DNA from 2 places in the Holdemania filiformis genome. Region 1 is predicted to be linked to the other one. Evidence: a T-box and tRNA genes for the amino acid it is inferred to sense, from the RefSeq annotation. Region 1 holds a T-box; the other holds one or more tRNA genes.
What was found. The T-box of region 1 lies ahead of DWY25_RS10865 (valine--tRNA ligase). A T-box ahead of a tRNA ligase gene usually reads a tRNA of that ligase, here a tRNA-Val.
Positions count from the first base shown of each region.

Region 2: it encodes a tRNA-Val, which carries the amino acid that the T-box ahead of DWY25_RS10865 (valine--tRNA ligase) is inferred to sense. The anticodon was not compared.

Region 1 is NZ_QRUP01000013.1:13,627-21,365, forward strand. Features, by position in the region: gene tig (trigger factor) at 1-178, shown strand, start outside; gene lon (endopeptidase La) at 239-2,557, shown strand; gene yihA (ribosome biogenesis GTP-binding protein YihA/YsxC) at 2,558-3,160, shown strand; gene DWY25_RS10855 (LysM peptidoglycan-binding domain-containing protein) at 3,236-4,012, shown strand; gene DWY25_RS10860 (DJ-1/PfpI family protein) at 4,205-4,873, shown strand; T-box leader at 4,996-5,203, shown strand; gene DWY25_RS10865 (valine--tRNA ligase) at 5,259-7,739, shown strand, end outside.
Region 2 is NZ_QRUP01000008.1:38,068-45,806, forward strand. Features, by position in the region: gene DWY25_RS07840 (ribokinase) at 196-1,128, opposite strand; gene DWY25_RS07845 (alpha-amylase family protein) at 1,600-3,681, opposite strand; gene DWY25_RS07850 (hypothetical protein) at 3,861-5,495, shown strand; tRNA gene DWY25_RS07855 (tRNA-Val) at 5,868-5,943, shown strand; tRNA gene DWY25_RS07860 (tRNA-Thr) at 5,954-6,029, shown strand; tRNA gene DWY25_RS07865 (tRNA-Tyr) at 6,036-6,120, shown strand; tRNA gene DWY25_RS07870 (tRNA-Gln) at 6,137-6,212, shown strand; tRNA gene DWY25_RS07875 (tRNA-Lys) at 6,234-6,309, shown strand; tRNA gene DWY25_RS07880 (tRNA-Gly) at 6,319-6,392, shown strand; gene DWY25_RS07885 (BglG family transcription antiterminator) at 6,954-7,739, shown strand, end outside.

The DNA.
Region 1 (7,739 bases):
GACGCAGGAAAACCTGGAAGTCGGCGAGGAAGATATCGATACGGAATACGGCCTGATCGCCTCTCAGTACAATATGGAAAAAGAGAAGGTCAAGGAACTGATTCCGGCGTCTTCGATCTCCTACGACGTCCGGCTGCGCAAGGCGCTGGACCTGATTAAGGATTCCACCAACAAATAAGACGCTTCGCGTCTTTTTTGACCTTTATAACACGTACTATTTCAGACAAGGAGGGTGTCAATGAACAACGAAAAAATGGAAATCAGTGTTCCGGTCATCGCTACACGAGGAATCATTGTTTTTCCCCAGCAGGACATCATGATTGAGGTCGGCCGGGAAAAGAGCATTCGTGCCGTTGAGGAAGCAGAAGAAAAGTTCGATGGTCATGTCTGGCTCGTCTGCCAGAAAGACATCATGGTTGACAATCCTGCTCCTTCAGATCTCTACACGTTCGGCACGCTGTGCCGGATCAAAAATATCCGCCGTAAAGAAGGCTTTATGCGGATTACCTTCAGCGGCCTGGAACGGGCAAAGCTTGTTTCGATTCAGGATGAGGACAGAATGTTTATGGCGACGGTGCTGCCGGTTGCGGATGAAGCCGGCGATAATCTCGAGGAGATGGCTTTAATCCGCCGGGTGGCTAAGGAATTCGAGAACATTGCGTCCAGCGCCAACAATTTCCCGCCGGAGATCATTGCGCAGCTGACCAAGGGCGTTTCCGCCCCGACGCTGTCCGATCAGTTCGCGCAGTATTTCCCGCTGCCTTTGGAAAAGAAGCAGGTGCTGCTGGAGACGTTGAACGTCAACGAACGGCTGATGATGATCATCCAGGAGCTGGAAAAAGAAAAGCAGCTGTCCGACATTGAAAACAACATCAATGAAAAAGTCAAGGAGCGGATCGACGAATCGCAGAAGGAATACTATCTGCGCGAGAAGCTCCGCGCGATTAAAGAAGAACTGGGCGATGTGTCCAATCAGAGCGACGATTCCGAGGAACTGCGCCGGATGATCGAGGAAAATCCATATCCGGAAGCGATCAAGGAAAAGGCCCGGGAAGAACTGGCGCGGTATGAAATGCTGCCGGGGGCATCCGGGGAAGCCGGGGTTGTGCGGACTTATCTCGACTGGCTCTTAGGCGTGCCGTGGTGGCAGGAAACCGAAGATAACGAAGACCTCAAGCTGGTGCAGCAGCGCCTGGACGAGGATCATTTCGGTCTGGAAAAGGTCAAGAACCGGATCATGGAATACCTGGCAGTCAAGCAGATGACCCATTCGCTGAACGCGCCGATTCTGTGTCTGGTCGGGCCGCCGGGCGTCGGGAAGACGTCGCTGGCGAAGTCTGTGGCCAGAGCGCTGGACCGGAAGTTTGTCAAGGCGTCGCTGGGCGGCGTGCGCGATGAAGCGGAAATCCGCGGTCACCGCCGGACGTATTTAGGCTCGCTGCCGGGCCGGATCATTCAGGGAATGAAGAAGGCCGGCGTCGTCAATCCGGTGTTCCTGATCGACGAAATCGACAAGATGGCCAGCGATTACAAGGGCGATCCGTCCAGTGCGATGCTGGAAGTGCTGGATCCGGAACAGAACAAGCTGTTCTCCGATAACTATCTGGAAGAACCGTACGATCTGTCGAAGGTCATGTTTATCGCGACCGCCAACACGCTCGACACAATTCCGGCGGCGCTGCGCGACCGTTTGGAAATCATCGAACTGTCCTCGTACACCGAGGTGGAAAAGGTCAGCATCGCGAAGGAGCATCTGATCCGCAAGCAGGCTGAAATCAACGGTCTGAAGGCGAGTCAGTTTAAATTGGGCGAGGAAGAGCTGATTTATCTGATCCGTCATTACACCCGGGAATCCGGCGTGCGTCAGTTGGAGCGGGTGATCGCTTCGCTGTGCCGCAAGAGCGTTCTGGCGATCATGAAGGATGGCAAACGTTCAGTCAAGATCACGAAGAAGCTGATCGTGGAGTGGCTGGGCAAAGAAAAGTTTGAATACGGCGTCAAGGAGAAAAAGGATCAGATCGGCGTGGTAACCGGTTTGGCCTATACGTCCTTCGGCGGCGATATCCTGCCGGTCGAGGTCACTTACTTCGACGGGAAGGGCAAACTCATCGTCACCGGTCAGCTGGGCGACGTCATGAAGGAATCGACGGAGATCGCGCTGGACTATGTCAAAAGCAAAGCTGTCGAATTCAAGATTGATCCGGCATTCTTCGATAAACACGATATCCACATCCATTGTCCGGAAGGCGCAGTGCCGAAGGATGGGCCGAGCGCCGGCGTTACGCTGACCACGGCGTTGGTTTCCGCGATCACCCGGATGCCGGTTCATGCGAATCTGGCAATGACGGGTGAAGTTACGCTGCGCGGCAACGTGCTGCCGATCGGCGGTCTGCGTGAGAAATCGCTGGCGGCGCACCGCAGCGGCATCTCGACGGTGATCATTCCGAAGAATAACGTCAAGGATCTTGACGAAGTTCCGGAAATTGTTAAGAATGACATTCATTTCATTCCGGTCGAAACGGTCGACCAGGTTATTCAGGAAGCGCTGGTTCGCTAAATGGAGATCAGGGAAGCCGAGCTTATCGTCAGCGCGCCGTCCAAGGCACACTGGCCTGAAAGCGAACTGCCGGAGATCGTGCTGGCCGGCCGCAGCAACGTCGGCAAATCCTCGCTGATCAACACGCTGTGCGGCCGCAAGGCGCTGGCCTATGTCGGCAACACCCCGGGCAAGACACGGTTGTTGAATTTCTTCGATATCGATCACCGCTTCATGTTCGTCGATGTGCCTGGCTATGGGTTTGCCAACGCATCCAAGCAGATGCTGATCCAGTTCGGCGAAATGATGGAGGACTATTTCTCCAGTCGTTCACAGCTAAAAGGTCTGATTCTCTTAGTTGATATGCGGCACGCGCCGACGGAGGACGATATCACGATGGCGGACTATGCCCGTTATTATGAAATTCCGTTTGTAGTTGCCGCGACGAAACTGGACAAAGTGCCGCGCTTTCAGCAAAACAAACAGATCAACGTCATCGCCAAGGCTCTGGCCTGCGCGCCGGAAGCGATCATTCCGTTCTCTTCCATCACGAAGCAGGGCCGGGAAGAACTGCTGGAAGCGATTGACGCCTTATTCAATCCAGAAGAGCCTGAATCCGAGTGATTCGGGCTTTTTTCATATTTTCCTCGGTTTGGCATACACTGAAATTGAAGCAGGAATGCTGGGGAGGAACCATAGATGAAACCAATGAAAATTGAGAAACGACTGGAGCTCAGCCGTCCGGTCGATCAAATTCTGCAATGCCAGATCACCAACGAGATTCAATATCATACCGAGGCCGACGGGATCCGGGCTTTAGGCTCCTTATGGGTCAAGGGGCAGGCGGCCGATGAACAGGGCGCTTATCCGCTGAACGAAGAAATCACGCTGGACGTCCTGGCGCCCTTGGATAAGCTGCAGGATCCATCGCAATTCCGGATCCGGCTGCATCATTACGACGCCCGGATCGAAAGCCGCGAGATGATCGTGACGATTTATTTGAATGTATACGGCATGAAAGAAGAACGGGCGACCTCAATTCTGGAAGTTCAGCCGGAGAAACGAGAACCGGAGCCGTCACTGCTGCCGGAGATTTCACAGACCGCGGCAGAAAGCGCGGAACTGACTCCACCGGCGGCTGAAGAACCGGCTGACGCTCCGATCATTCCGGCCTCGGCGCCTGTGCAGGAGAAAGAGGCGTTGGCTGCGGAGGGACCGGCTGTCAAAGAAAATACGGTCATGGATGAAGAAACGAACGATCCGGCGGAAGCGGCCGTCAACGAGGACGTTGGAGAAATTGAAGATTTGTTTGACGATGCGGAGAATGTCATCGTGACCAGCCGGTATATGCTGGCACAGATCAACGATACCTATGCTTCGATTGCCCAACGCTACGGGGTGAATGAAAAGCAGTTGATCGCCGTCAATCACAACAAGCCGCTGGAGGAAAAGACGCTGATTCTGCTGCCGCTGTAAGTGGTCAATCTGCAAGCTGCCAATCATGGTTGTAAGGAGGACTGGACGCAGTCCTTTTTTCTGAATTTGAGTAAAATCAGAACAAAACCGGAGTTATCTGTCTTTTTAACAAGAACGAAAAGAAGGAAATAGCTTGCGATTCAGCTGAAATTCAGATACAGTGAAGTAAACAAGACAAGGGAGGGGTATTGAATGAAAAAAACAGCAGTCATGATCTACCGGGCATTTTGCATGCAGGAGATCAGCTGCCTGGCCGATTGGTTAGCCGGATTGGGTAAACCGATGATCGTCTGCGCAGCGGATCATCAACCGGTAAAAACGGAAGAAGGCTTTACCGTGTTGCCCGAGTTCAGCTATGATGAAGTCAACCTTGACGAGATCGACTGCCTGATTCTTCCCGGTATCAGCGAATTCCCGGAAGTGTTGAAGGATCAGTGCCAGCTGGACTTTTTAGCCCGGTTCAAGGAGCGGCCGGATATTCTGATCGCATCGATCTCCGTGTCCCCGGTTTTATTAGCGGCGGCAGGTTTGTTAGAGGGGATTTGTTACTGCGGCGGATTTTATCAGGAAGTGCTGGATGATCTGCCGTTTATGGAAAAAGAAAATTTCCGCTTTGAGCCGATCGTCGTTGAGGGCAACATCATGACGGCGTTCGGCGGGGCGTTCCGTGAGTTTGCCTTAGCGGTGATGGAAAAACTGGGCTTCGAAGTGCCGGCGGATACTTTCGGCCCGCTGGCTGAAAACTGGACTAGGGATAAGCTGAACTTCACGATGGAGTCGGAGGTTGAAAAAACGTATTGGAAAAACGCGCTGGCGATGCTGAAACGGGAATGCCCGCAGTTTTTTGAGAAGCGCGGCTGAACTTTTCGCCTAGCACGTCGTTGGTTTGCTTTTTCGATGTATTCCAGCTTTTTTCCTTTCCTTAGATGTCGGAATTCGTTGAAATTCGATTGACAAGCGTGGATCCAATGCCTATAATAAAGCCATCTACGTTGAACGGAAGAAGTAGCGGCTTTGGGAAATCAGAGAGCTCCCGGAGGGTGCAAGGGAGTCAGAAAAAGCAGTGAAAAGTCGTCCGGAAGTTGATTTTCTGAATTTAAGTAGGAAGATCCGAATGCCGTCGTTACCGGTGAAAGCGCATCTTTGAAGAAAGATGAAGTAAGGTGGTACCGCGCGTGAAGCGTCCTTGTTGCAGGGCGCTTTTTTTGTTCAACGAAAGAAAAATAAAAAACAGGAGGAAGAACTGATGAAAAAGGAACTGGCCCCGAAATATAACCATCTGGATGTGGAACAGGGCTATGACAACTGGATCAAAGAAGGCTATTTCACAGCCGGCGACAAAAGCAAGGATCCGTTCTGTATCGTGATCCCGCCGCCGAATGTTACCGGCAAGCTGCACCTGGGACATGCCTGGGATACGACGCTGCAGGATATTATCGCCCGTTACAAGCGGATGCAAGGCTACGACATGCTTTGGGTTCCAGGCATGGACCACGCTGGCATCGCAACGCAGGCGAAGGTGGATGAGCGCCTAAAAAAAGAAGGCGTTTCCCGCTATGATCTGGGCCGTGAGAAATTTCTGGAACGGGCTTGGGACTGGAAGGAAGAATATGCCGGGCATATTCGTCAGCAGTGGGCGAAGATGGGCCTGTCGCTGGATTACACCCGCGAGCGTTTCACACTGGACGAAGGCTTAAGCAAAGCCGTCGCCAAGGTTTTTGTCGATTACTACAACGACGGCCTGATCTATCAGGGCGAGCGGATTATCAACTGGGATCCGGCGGCCAAGACGGCGCTGAGCAACATCGAGGTTATCCATAAGGAAACCGAAGGCGCGATGTATACGTTCAACTACAAGGTCGTTGAAACCGGCGACTGCTTCCAGGTTGCGACGACCCGGCCGGAAACGATGTTCGGCGATGTTTGCGTCGTTGTGCATCCGGACGATGAACGGTTTAAGCATCTGATCGGCCTGCACGCCGTCAACCCGGCAAACGGGGATGAACTGCCGATCATCGGCGACGACTACATCGACATCGAATTCGGAACCGGCGCGATGAAATGTACGCCGGCCCACGATCCAAACGACTTCGCGATTGCGGAACGCCACCATCTGCCGCGGATCATCTGCATGAATCCGGACGCGACGATGAACGAACGCTGCGGTGAGTTTGAAGGCATGGATCGCTTCGAATGCCGCAAACAGCTGACGGAAAAAATCCGTCAGGAAGGCAATTTGATCAACATCGAGAAACATATCCATCAGGTCGGCTATTCCGAACGGACCGACGTCATCGTCGAACCGATGCTTTCCAAGCAGTGGTTTGTCCGCATGAAGCCGCTGGCCGAGGATGTTCTGAAGCATCAGGAATTGGCTGAGGAAAAGATCAACTTCTACCCGCCGCGTTTTGAAAAGACCTTCACGCAGTGGCTGGAAAACATTGAGGACTGGTGTATCTCCCGCCAGCTGTGGTGGGGCCACCGGATTCCGGCCTGGTATCATAAGGAAACCGGCGAGATTTACGTCGGCACGGAAGCGCCGCAGGATCTTGAAAACTGGAATCAGGACGAGGACGTTCTGGATACCTGGTTCTCCAGCGCACTGTGGCCGTTCTCGACGCTGGGCTGGCCGGATAAGACGCCGGATCTGGAACGTTATTATCCGAATGACGTGCTGGTCACGGGCTATGACATCATTTTCTTCTGGGTCGCCCGGATGGCGTTCCAGGCCCGCTACTTTACAAAGTCCCGGCCGTTTAAGGATGTTCTGATCCACGGCCTGATCCGCGACGCCCAGGGCCGCAAAATGTCGAAATCGCTGGGCAACGGCGTCGATCCGATGGATGTCATTGCCAAGCACGGCGTCGACAGCCTGCGCTTCTTCCTGACGACCAATTCCACGCCGGGTCAGGATATGCGCTACATTGAGGAAAAGCTGGAAGCGTCCTGGAACTTCATCAACAAGATCTGGAATGCGTCCCGTTTCGTCATGATGAACATGCCGGAGGATTTCACGCTCGAGGACATCGACCTCAGCACGCTGTCGATCACTGACACCTGGATTCTCAACCGGTTGAATGAAACGATTGCCTCGGTGACCGCCAACATGGACAAGTATGAGTTCGCACTGGTCGGCAACGAGCTGTACAGCTTTATCTGGGATGATTTCTGCAGCTGGTATATCGAATTAAGCAAAGCTGGATTGAACAGCGAGGATGCCCAGGTCAAGCGGGCGACCCAGTCGACGCTGATCGTCTGCCTGCGCGCGATCATCCGTCTGCTTCATCCGTTCATGCCGTTTGTCACCGAAGAAATTTACAGCGTCCTGCCGCATACCGAAAAAGCATGCTGCCTGGCGGCCTGGCCGACGCCGGTGGAAGGCCTGGACTTAAGCCATAACGAGGAAGTCGATCAGCTGATTTCCGTTATCAAGACGATCCGTCAGGTCCGTGTCGATTACAATCTGAAGCCGTCCGCGCCGCTGGCGATGACAATCCGGAACGCGCAGAACCAGCCGGTCGCTGTCGACGCTCCGATCGCTTCGATTTATGAGAAGATGTGCAAGGCCAGCTGGAAAGCGGAGCTGGACGGGGAAATGCTCGTCCGTCCGATCTTAGGCGGTTCTTTAAGCATTCCGATGAGCGACGTTGTCGATCTGGAAGAGGAAAAAGCCAAACTGAAAAAAGAAGCCGAGCATCTGAACGCTGAAATCAAGCGTGCGGAAGGC
Region 2 (7,739 bases), on a different contig from region 1:
AAGTCTAGTCCTGATCTTTTCTTTTAAAAACAGTAAAATGATTTCAGTCAATTTTGATTTTTAGATCACTGAAAAAGAGAATTGATTGGGAAATGAGGTTGAATCAGGCTGCGCGTGTAAACTGAAAAGTAGGCATTTCCCAGGAAATACTGTGAAACAGTTTAAATGAAAAACGACCGGAATAAATCCGGCCGATCAAAAGGTAATTTCAGTTTTCTTTGACCACAAGTAATCATGATATTGGTTCAGCAATGTCTGTGCTTCAGCTAAAGCGGGAATTGATGCTGAAGCTCCTTTTTTAGTAACGGCGCAAGCACTGGCAGCCGTGGCGATCGCAAGACAGTCAATGGCAGATTTGCCTGCTAATTTAGCAGCTAGGAAAAAACCTGTGAACGTATCCCCGGCGCCGACGGTATCGACGACTTCAACTGGACAACAAGGCAGAAAAATACGTTCTCTGCCTTCCTGCAGACAGCTGCCTTGATCCCCTAAAGTCAGAATGACTTGAGTATGCGGGAAAACTTTTGCGAAATAGTCCAGAATGGCTTCCGGTTCAATCTGACCTGAAAAGAAGGCGCCTTCGACTTCGTTGATAAATAACAAATCGATCTCGTTCAACGGCAATTGTCCGGGATCGGCAGGGGTGGGAGAAGGATTTAGCGCGATGATCAGGCCTCGTTCATGAGCTTTGTGGATTAATTCTTCTAATCGGTTAATTTCGTTTTGAATAACCAACAGATCTCCCGTCTGAAAATTAGCTAGCGTTTCATCAATCTGGGCGGAGGTAATGGCGTAATTGCTTCCTGGATAAACAAGGATGGCATTCTGTCCTGTGCGATCAATTTGAATAATTGCGTGACCAGCAGGTTGATCCACTGAACGTAAGTATTGTGTGTCAATATGATACTGAGCCAGCGTATCTGATAAAAGTGAGCTTGCCTGCCCCAGACATCCCGCAAAATGAACAGACGCACCGCCTTGACTTAAGGCGACCGCTTGGTTCATTCCCTTTCCGCCGCAGAAACACTGCATTTGTCTAGCTGACTGTGTTTCCTTCGAATTTAAAATGTGATCAACAGAATAAAAATAATCTAAATTTAATGAACCGAAAACTAAACATTTTTTCATGTCAGAGATGCCTCCTCACTCTTTTTCATTATAGCATACACAAATGATCGAAAGCGGATAAAAGGAAAAGCGTACTTAAATCAAATTATAAGGTTAGCATTAAGATCAATGTCAGGTAAAGATCGAGCGTAGACAAATCTTATTTTTGTTTACTTTTAAACGATGAATGCTTTTTTGGAGACCCTGTAAATTAGCTCTATAAATTTTGGGTTCTATAAATTTTGGTGTTGGTGGAAACCAACGCCTTTTTTTCTTGAGCATAAAAAAAGAGACATAGGTAAGAATTTCCGTTACAATAAAATCACCACAAATTACAGAAAGGAAATCTCACTATGTCCATTACTCATTCTATCAACTTTGCTCTTAAATTAAAAGACCTTTTTCAAATGAAAAACCAAATCCAGTTAATATCAGATTCATTTTTTGATGGATAAGCTGTTGAAATTCAAGATAAAAGAAAAATCAAAAATTTCAATTAACAATTTCGATGATTTTAACTTCGCCTGGAAGAAATGCGGCACATAGCGCTCGATCACCGATTTCCAAATTCAGGTCTGCTTGCTTGTTCTCATTTTCAGAGGATAGGATAACCTTTGCAGAATCAATAGCCATCTGGAAACGGTTTGGAAGGTTTTCGAGGCGAATCCAATGACGATGGCTGTTATCCATGTCGTGATTGGCGACCATCAAAATCATCGTAGATTTGTTTGCAAAGCCAAAACCCAAAGCCGGAATCCAAGGACCTTCAAACATTAGCGGGAATTGATCATTTTTGCGGAAAAGGGCTGTGCGGTAGCGTTTGCGGATGTGCGCCGCCGCTTCCAATAATGTCGGCAGCTGCCATCGCTGAGCGTCAAGATAGTGGAAAGCGTAGCGGTCAAACAAGGCCAGCTTACGATAATACGGATCCGTTTCCGGCAGTTGGTCCTGTTCGTTAGGACGGCAGTCCAGCCCGGTATTCATCGGCTGGATTTCGTAGACTTCCTGCCCAGAATTCAGGAAAGGGACGCAATTTGGAATAAATAAATTAAGCACCGTCAACATCCGGCTTAGCCGCCGTCCTCCTTCACGAGCACTTAACCGCGGTGTATCATGCGTTTCACCCACTGCGAAAACCGGACAAGGCAAACTGGCGGCGCCATAAGCGAAGGCGTTCAATTTATCCTCATTTGGCCGGGTTTCCTGCGTGAAACCTCCCCCGATGATCATGTTATACCCTTTTTCCAGAGAGCACGCTGCATTCTGGGTGTCCAGTTCCTCGGCAATGAAACAAAAATGAGGATCAATTTTCCGGGCCGCTTCGATGATTCGTTTCACCAACGCCAGTGGAAGCGCATGGCCCATGTCAATCCGTGCGCCGTCAATGCCAAATTCTGTTTGATAATAAGGAATGATCTGGCTTAACAGAGCCCATAACGGCTCGTTGATGCGATTGCCTGGATTCAAGCTGGCTTTCGCAACATCATATAGAATATAGGGATTAAAACTTTCATTTTTCGGCAAATACGCCGCGGAAGCTGCCGGATGATCTAAATACATGCGGAAAAAAGTGATATCATTCCATGCCGGCTGCGGATCGTTAATGCAATCACTGAAAGCTGGGGCAACGGTCATGTTAAATGCTTCCTGAACCAGATCCAGGATTTCGCCTTTGCCTTTTTTCCATTTTGCAACGACCATTTTCCATTTTTTTGGATCAATACTTTGCGGATTAGGTCTGAATTTACGGATATGTTCAAGGACTTCTTCACTCGCATACATCAATTCCAAGTATTGTGGATCCGCAACGCTGCCGGGTTCCACGCCAGGAACAAAAGGTGGGGTATACGTATCCAATTGGTCAGCGTCGATCCAGTAGAACCAATCCGGATGCTCAGCAATGAGATCCGAGTTTACTGAGTTTGTCCTTGGAATCAGGTCAATAATCACTTTGATATCCTGACAATGACAAGCTTCAACAAGCGCTTTAAATTCGTCCTCTACGCTCAGTTCATCGCCGGTCATCGGATCTTTTAAATTGGGATCTAATCTGAAAAAGTTACTTACGCCGTAAGGAGAACCCAGATCTCCTTTCTTATTTTTGGTTGAATACTGACTGATCGGCAGCAAATATAATGTGTCGATCCCCATTTTTTTTAATAAAGGAAGCAAAGCTAAAGTTTTAACGAAGGTTCCAGTTTCTTTTAAGCCATAGATATTCTTGGATTCTAATTCGCCGCTGCGGTCATGATCCCAACTGCTGGATGTGCGGATCATGCAGGAATAAACGCTGCTTTGACGGATCCAATTTCCACGCGTACCGCCTTGAGGAAGGGAATGATCAGCGTAATAGGGCTGGCAGACCGGTTTGGATTTTCCTTTCAGCAGAACGCTGATTAATTCGTCGAAAAATTGATAAGGATTAACACGAATTTCACCAGAGGGTAATTTATATTTTGAGGTACACTTCAAATCCAAGCTGTCGAAAAGATCAGGAAGAGTATAATTAAACGGGTAATCGTGGGTAAGAGACTGTCGCTTTAAAGCCTGTTGTAATTTTAATAAGTAACTCATGAAATACTCCTTATATAAGTAAATAAAATCCTATTTTATTTTATCATGAAAATCAGATTGATTGATAGAATTTCAGAGCTTTGGGGAGAATTTAAAACGTAAAACGTGAAAATAAATTTGTCAATCGTTTTGAAGTCTGTTACCATGATAGCGGTTAAATTGGACGCTGAGGTGAAGAAATGCGAAAGTTATTATTATTCAGTATCGGAGTGATGCTGGCGCTCGGGGGATGCGCTGAAGAGAAACCCTGCATCGCGGAGAAGGGAATCGTTTGTTACGATGAGGAAGCGCAGCAGTATCAAGTGGAAGAAGGCGCTAAAATCCGGGTTATGGTTGAGAATGAAGCCTACGGTCAGGCTTTGGAAGAACTTTGGAATAAGGAACATCCGGAACAGAGTGATGTGATCGAACCGGTTGTTGTCCAAAGCTTTGATGCGGCAACCTGGTTAGGCTATAAAACGGATATCGCGCTGTTGTGGAGTAATGACGCCGCTCAGATTATCAATAATTTTATGCCGGTGCAGCCAGAGTTGGAAGCAGTGATACAGGAACATGCTCCGCGGCAGTTTGGAGAACTTTTAAATATAGACGGTTTTCGGTATGTGCCAATGAGTTATTATGGATTAGTGTTTTCTACCAATATGACTATGCTGAGCGAAATGGGATATGACGTAAGCGATGAAAATGGCGATGGACTGGCAGATCAATTTGATAGTTTTGAAGAATTAATGAAATTGGCAGATGAATGGGGAGGGCAGGCGCGAACCTATCATGAGCGGCAGGTGGAGGCGGTATTCCCGTTTGCAATTTCAGAATTGTGGGCCTCAATGGTGTTTTTGAGTGCTGATGATTTTCGTTTCTTTGCATCACAGGATGCTTTAATATCCGGTATGGAAACGGAAGAGTTTCTGGAGGCTTTAAAATTTCTAAGAGCAATGGGGGAGCATTCTTGGTATTTAAACAGCGAAGAGAGTGCAGGTGAAGAACAGCCAGAGGTGTCTGGTGTTGAGGATGAAAATTCAAGGGACACAAATTCTGAATTACCGGCCGTGGATTCCGAATCAGAAGTTGAATCCGAAGAATTCCCGCCCGAAAGCAGTAATGTGAAGGAATCCCAGGATAGCTCTGAAGAGGAAGAGGAGATCATTCTTCCTTATCAAATCAAAAATGATCGGGCCTTCGACGGAGGGTGGTTGTATGATGTCTATCTTGAAAAGCTGATTTCTCCTTTTTCTTTAGTAGGGACTTGGATGTACTATAATCAGCAGGAGGATATTGAACAACAGGATTTTTATTTTTCACCTATGCCATCCTGGAAAGAAAAAATACTTTCACCCTTGGCGAAAACCAAAGGCTATTTATTGTCGGCTGGAACAAAATATCCTTCCGCTGCTAATGAAGTTTACCGTATAATTCGGAGTGAAGCTGGAATTCAGGTGTATATTGATACAGTGGATGAAATTCCTGCGGTAACGCAAGTGGATAGGCTTGAAAATCGTCCTAATTTGGAAACTGAGGAAAATGAAGATGGAAAGGAATCCCAAACAATCGAACCGTATTATTTGGCGTTTAGAAATGAGAATCAGAGACAAATAAGTTATGCTTTTTCATTCTCACAGGAGGAGTCCATGGTGGCTTTTGAAAAAGATCCATCTGTTAGAGGCTGGGATATGCTTTCTGAAATTGGATTGATCGAAATTGCACAACAAGTAATAAAACAGGAGATTACACCCGAGGATGCACAATTGGCATTGCTAGAAAACAGTGAAAACTGGATGATGCCGTTTAAACCTGTGGATGAGGTATTGGAATAGCCTCTCATTTGGTTTGCAAAGAGGTAATCAGGCTCTTGAGTATTAAGTTAGATTCAATATTCTGTAAAGAAGATGTTCTGTAAGGAATATGGTGCGTGAATTTAAGAAAAAGGGCCTGTTTTTTCATTGTTAGTCAGTTGTTTTTACAGCAGGATCAGAGATATGACAAAGCTGTGTTTGTATAATTCGACAGAGCTTGTAGAGGGAAGTGCTACAATTTTATTCCTGGGTTCGATACTGAATATAAAATAGTGTCCTACTGAAGCCTAAGTGTGGGACTCAATGTTTCAGAAAAAATCTGAAATTGTTATTGACGAGATTTAGATCTTATGATATATTATTAAAGCGCTGGTAATCAGCCAATAAAAAGATGGAGGCTTAGCTCAGTTGGGAGAGCGTCTGCCTTACAAGCAGAGGGTCGGGGGTTCGAGCCCCTCAGCCTCCACCATTTTTTTATTGCCGACTTAGCTCAATTGGCAGAGCAACTGATTTGTAATCAGTAGGTTGTAGGTTCGATTCCTATAGTCGGCACCAGGAGTTGGAGAGGTAGCGAAGTGGCTAAACGCGGCTGACTGTAAATCAGTTCCCAACGGGTTCGGCAGTTCGAATCTGCCCCTCTCCACCATTCTTTTTTAAGATAGTGGGGCATAGCCAAGCGGTAAGGCAACAGACTTTGACTCTGTCATTTCCCTGGTTCGACCCCAGGTGCCCCAGCCAATTTTAGTTTGGATTGTTTATGTCCCGGTAGCTCAGGCGGTAGAGCAACTGACTTTTAATCAGTGGGTCGAAGGTTCGATTCCTTTCCGGGACACCACTTAACTATGCGAATGTAGTTCAATGGTAGAACTTCAGCCTTCCAAGCTGACTACGTGGGTTCGATTCCCATCATTCGCTCCATTGAATAACATAACCCTGTATGAGGGTTTTTTTGTGTCTTAATAGTTCTCTAAAACAGTCGCATTAGGTAAAAATGAGTGTTTTTTAGAAAAAACTAAATTATTTGTAAGTACTTTTACGATTTCGTGCGTATATTATATATAGAGAAACAAAATTTATTGTTAGTTCGAGATACTTTAAGATTTAAATTTGTTTCTCTGAGCCTTGGAATATTTTCCAAGGCAGCCTGATAAGCTATATGCTCTGTATCAGGACGAGCGATTTGGGCGCTCAGTAAACAAAACCCTGTGCAGTTCGAACTAACAAAGTATGAGTCTCCTTTGCGGGAGACTTTTTACTTTGTTAGTTCGGTTAACCCTGCTTCTCTCGCTGCTGATCAGCTGATCTAACTATAAATGTATTTTTTATTTTAGCTGTAGTCGTTTATGGCTGAAAAAGTAGACTTTAACTGACATTTGAAATATAATTGAAAATGATAGAAAATAGCTATATTTTGGTTAGAAAACGCCTGGTTCATAAAGTCTACTTTATGAACCAGATCAGAAAGTTGGAGGATTAGGAATGGCGAATGAAAAGAAGCGAATCTTACAGTTATTCTATATTCTTGCCCAACAGGATCAATATATCCGTTCTTATGAGCTAGCGGAAAAAGTAGGAGTCACCGAACGAACGGTCAAAAATGATATTCCGGAATTAGAGGCATTTGCAAAAGCAAGTGGTGCTGATTTAGTAGCGAAAAAAGGAAAAGGTTATGTTCTCAAGGTTTTTGATGAAGAACGCTTTGAACCCGTAAAGACTCAATTGATTATACATTTTTCAAATGTTGGTGAAACACCCAGGGCTCAGAATGACAGAAGTAATGATATTCTTCGCCGGATTATTGTAGAAAATCGCTTTCTTACAATTGAAGATATCGCAGAAGAATTGTATTTAACAAAAAGTTCAATTCGGGAAGACATGAAAGATGTTAATTTTTTGCTGAGTAAGTTTAACATGCGATTGAAAAGACGAAATGAAGAGGGGCCTCTGGTTAAGGGCAGCGAATTTGATCGACGAATGTTAATGCTTTGTATTTTTGAAAATCACTATCATGAAGCAATAAATTTGTATAAGAATACAGATTTCTTATCTTTCTTTGACCGGGACGATGAAGAACGCTATGAAATTCGTCATATTTTCCTAAAAACATTGAGAGATTCAGATTGTCATATTCTTGATATCAACACCCAGCGTTTATCTCGCTATTTGTTATTGATGGTTTCTCGTTATCAGGCTGGATTTCCAATAAGTTTGACGCAAAATCAGCGCAAGTATATTCGGCGATTCCGAGAATATTCAGTTGCGAAA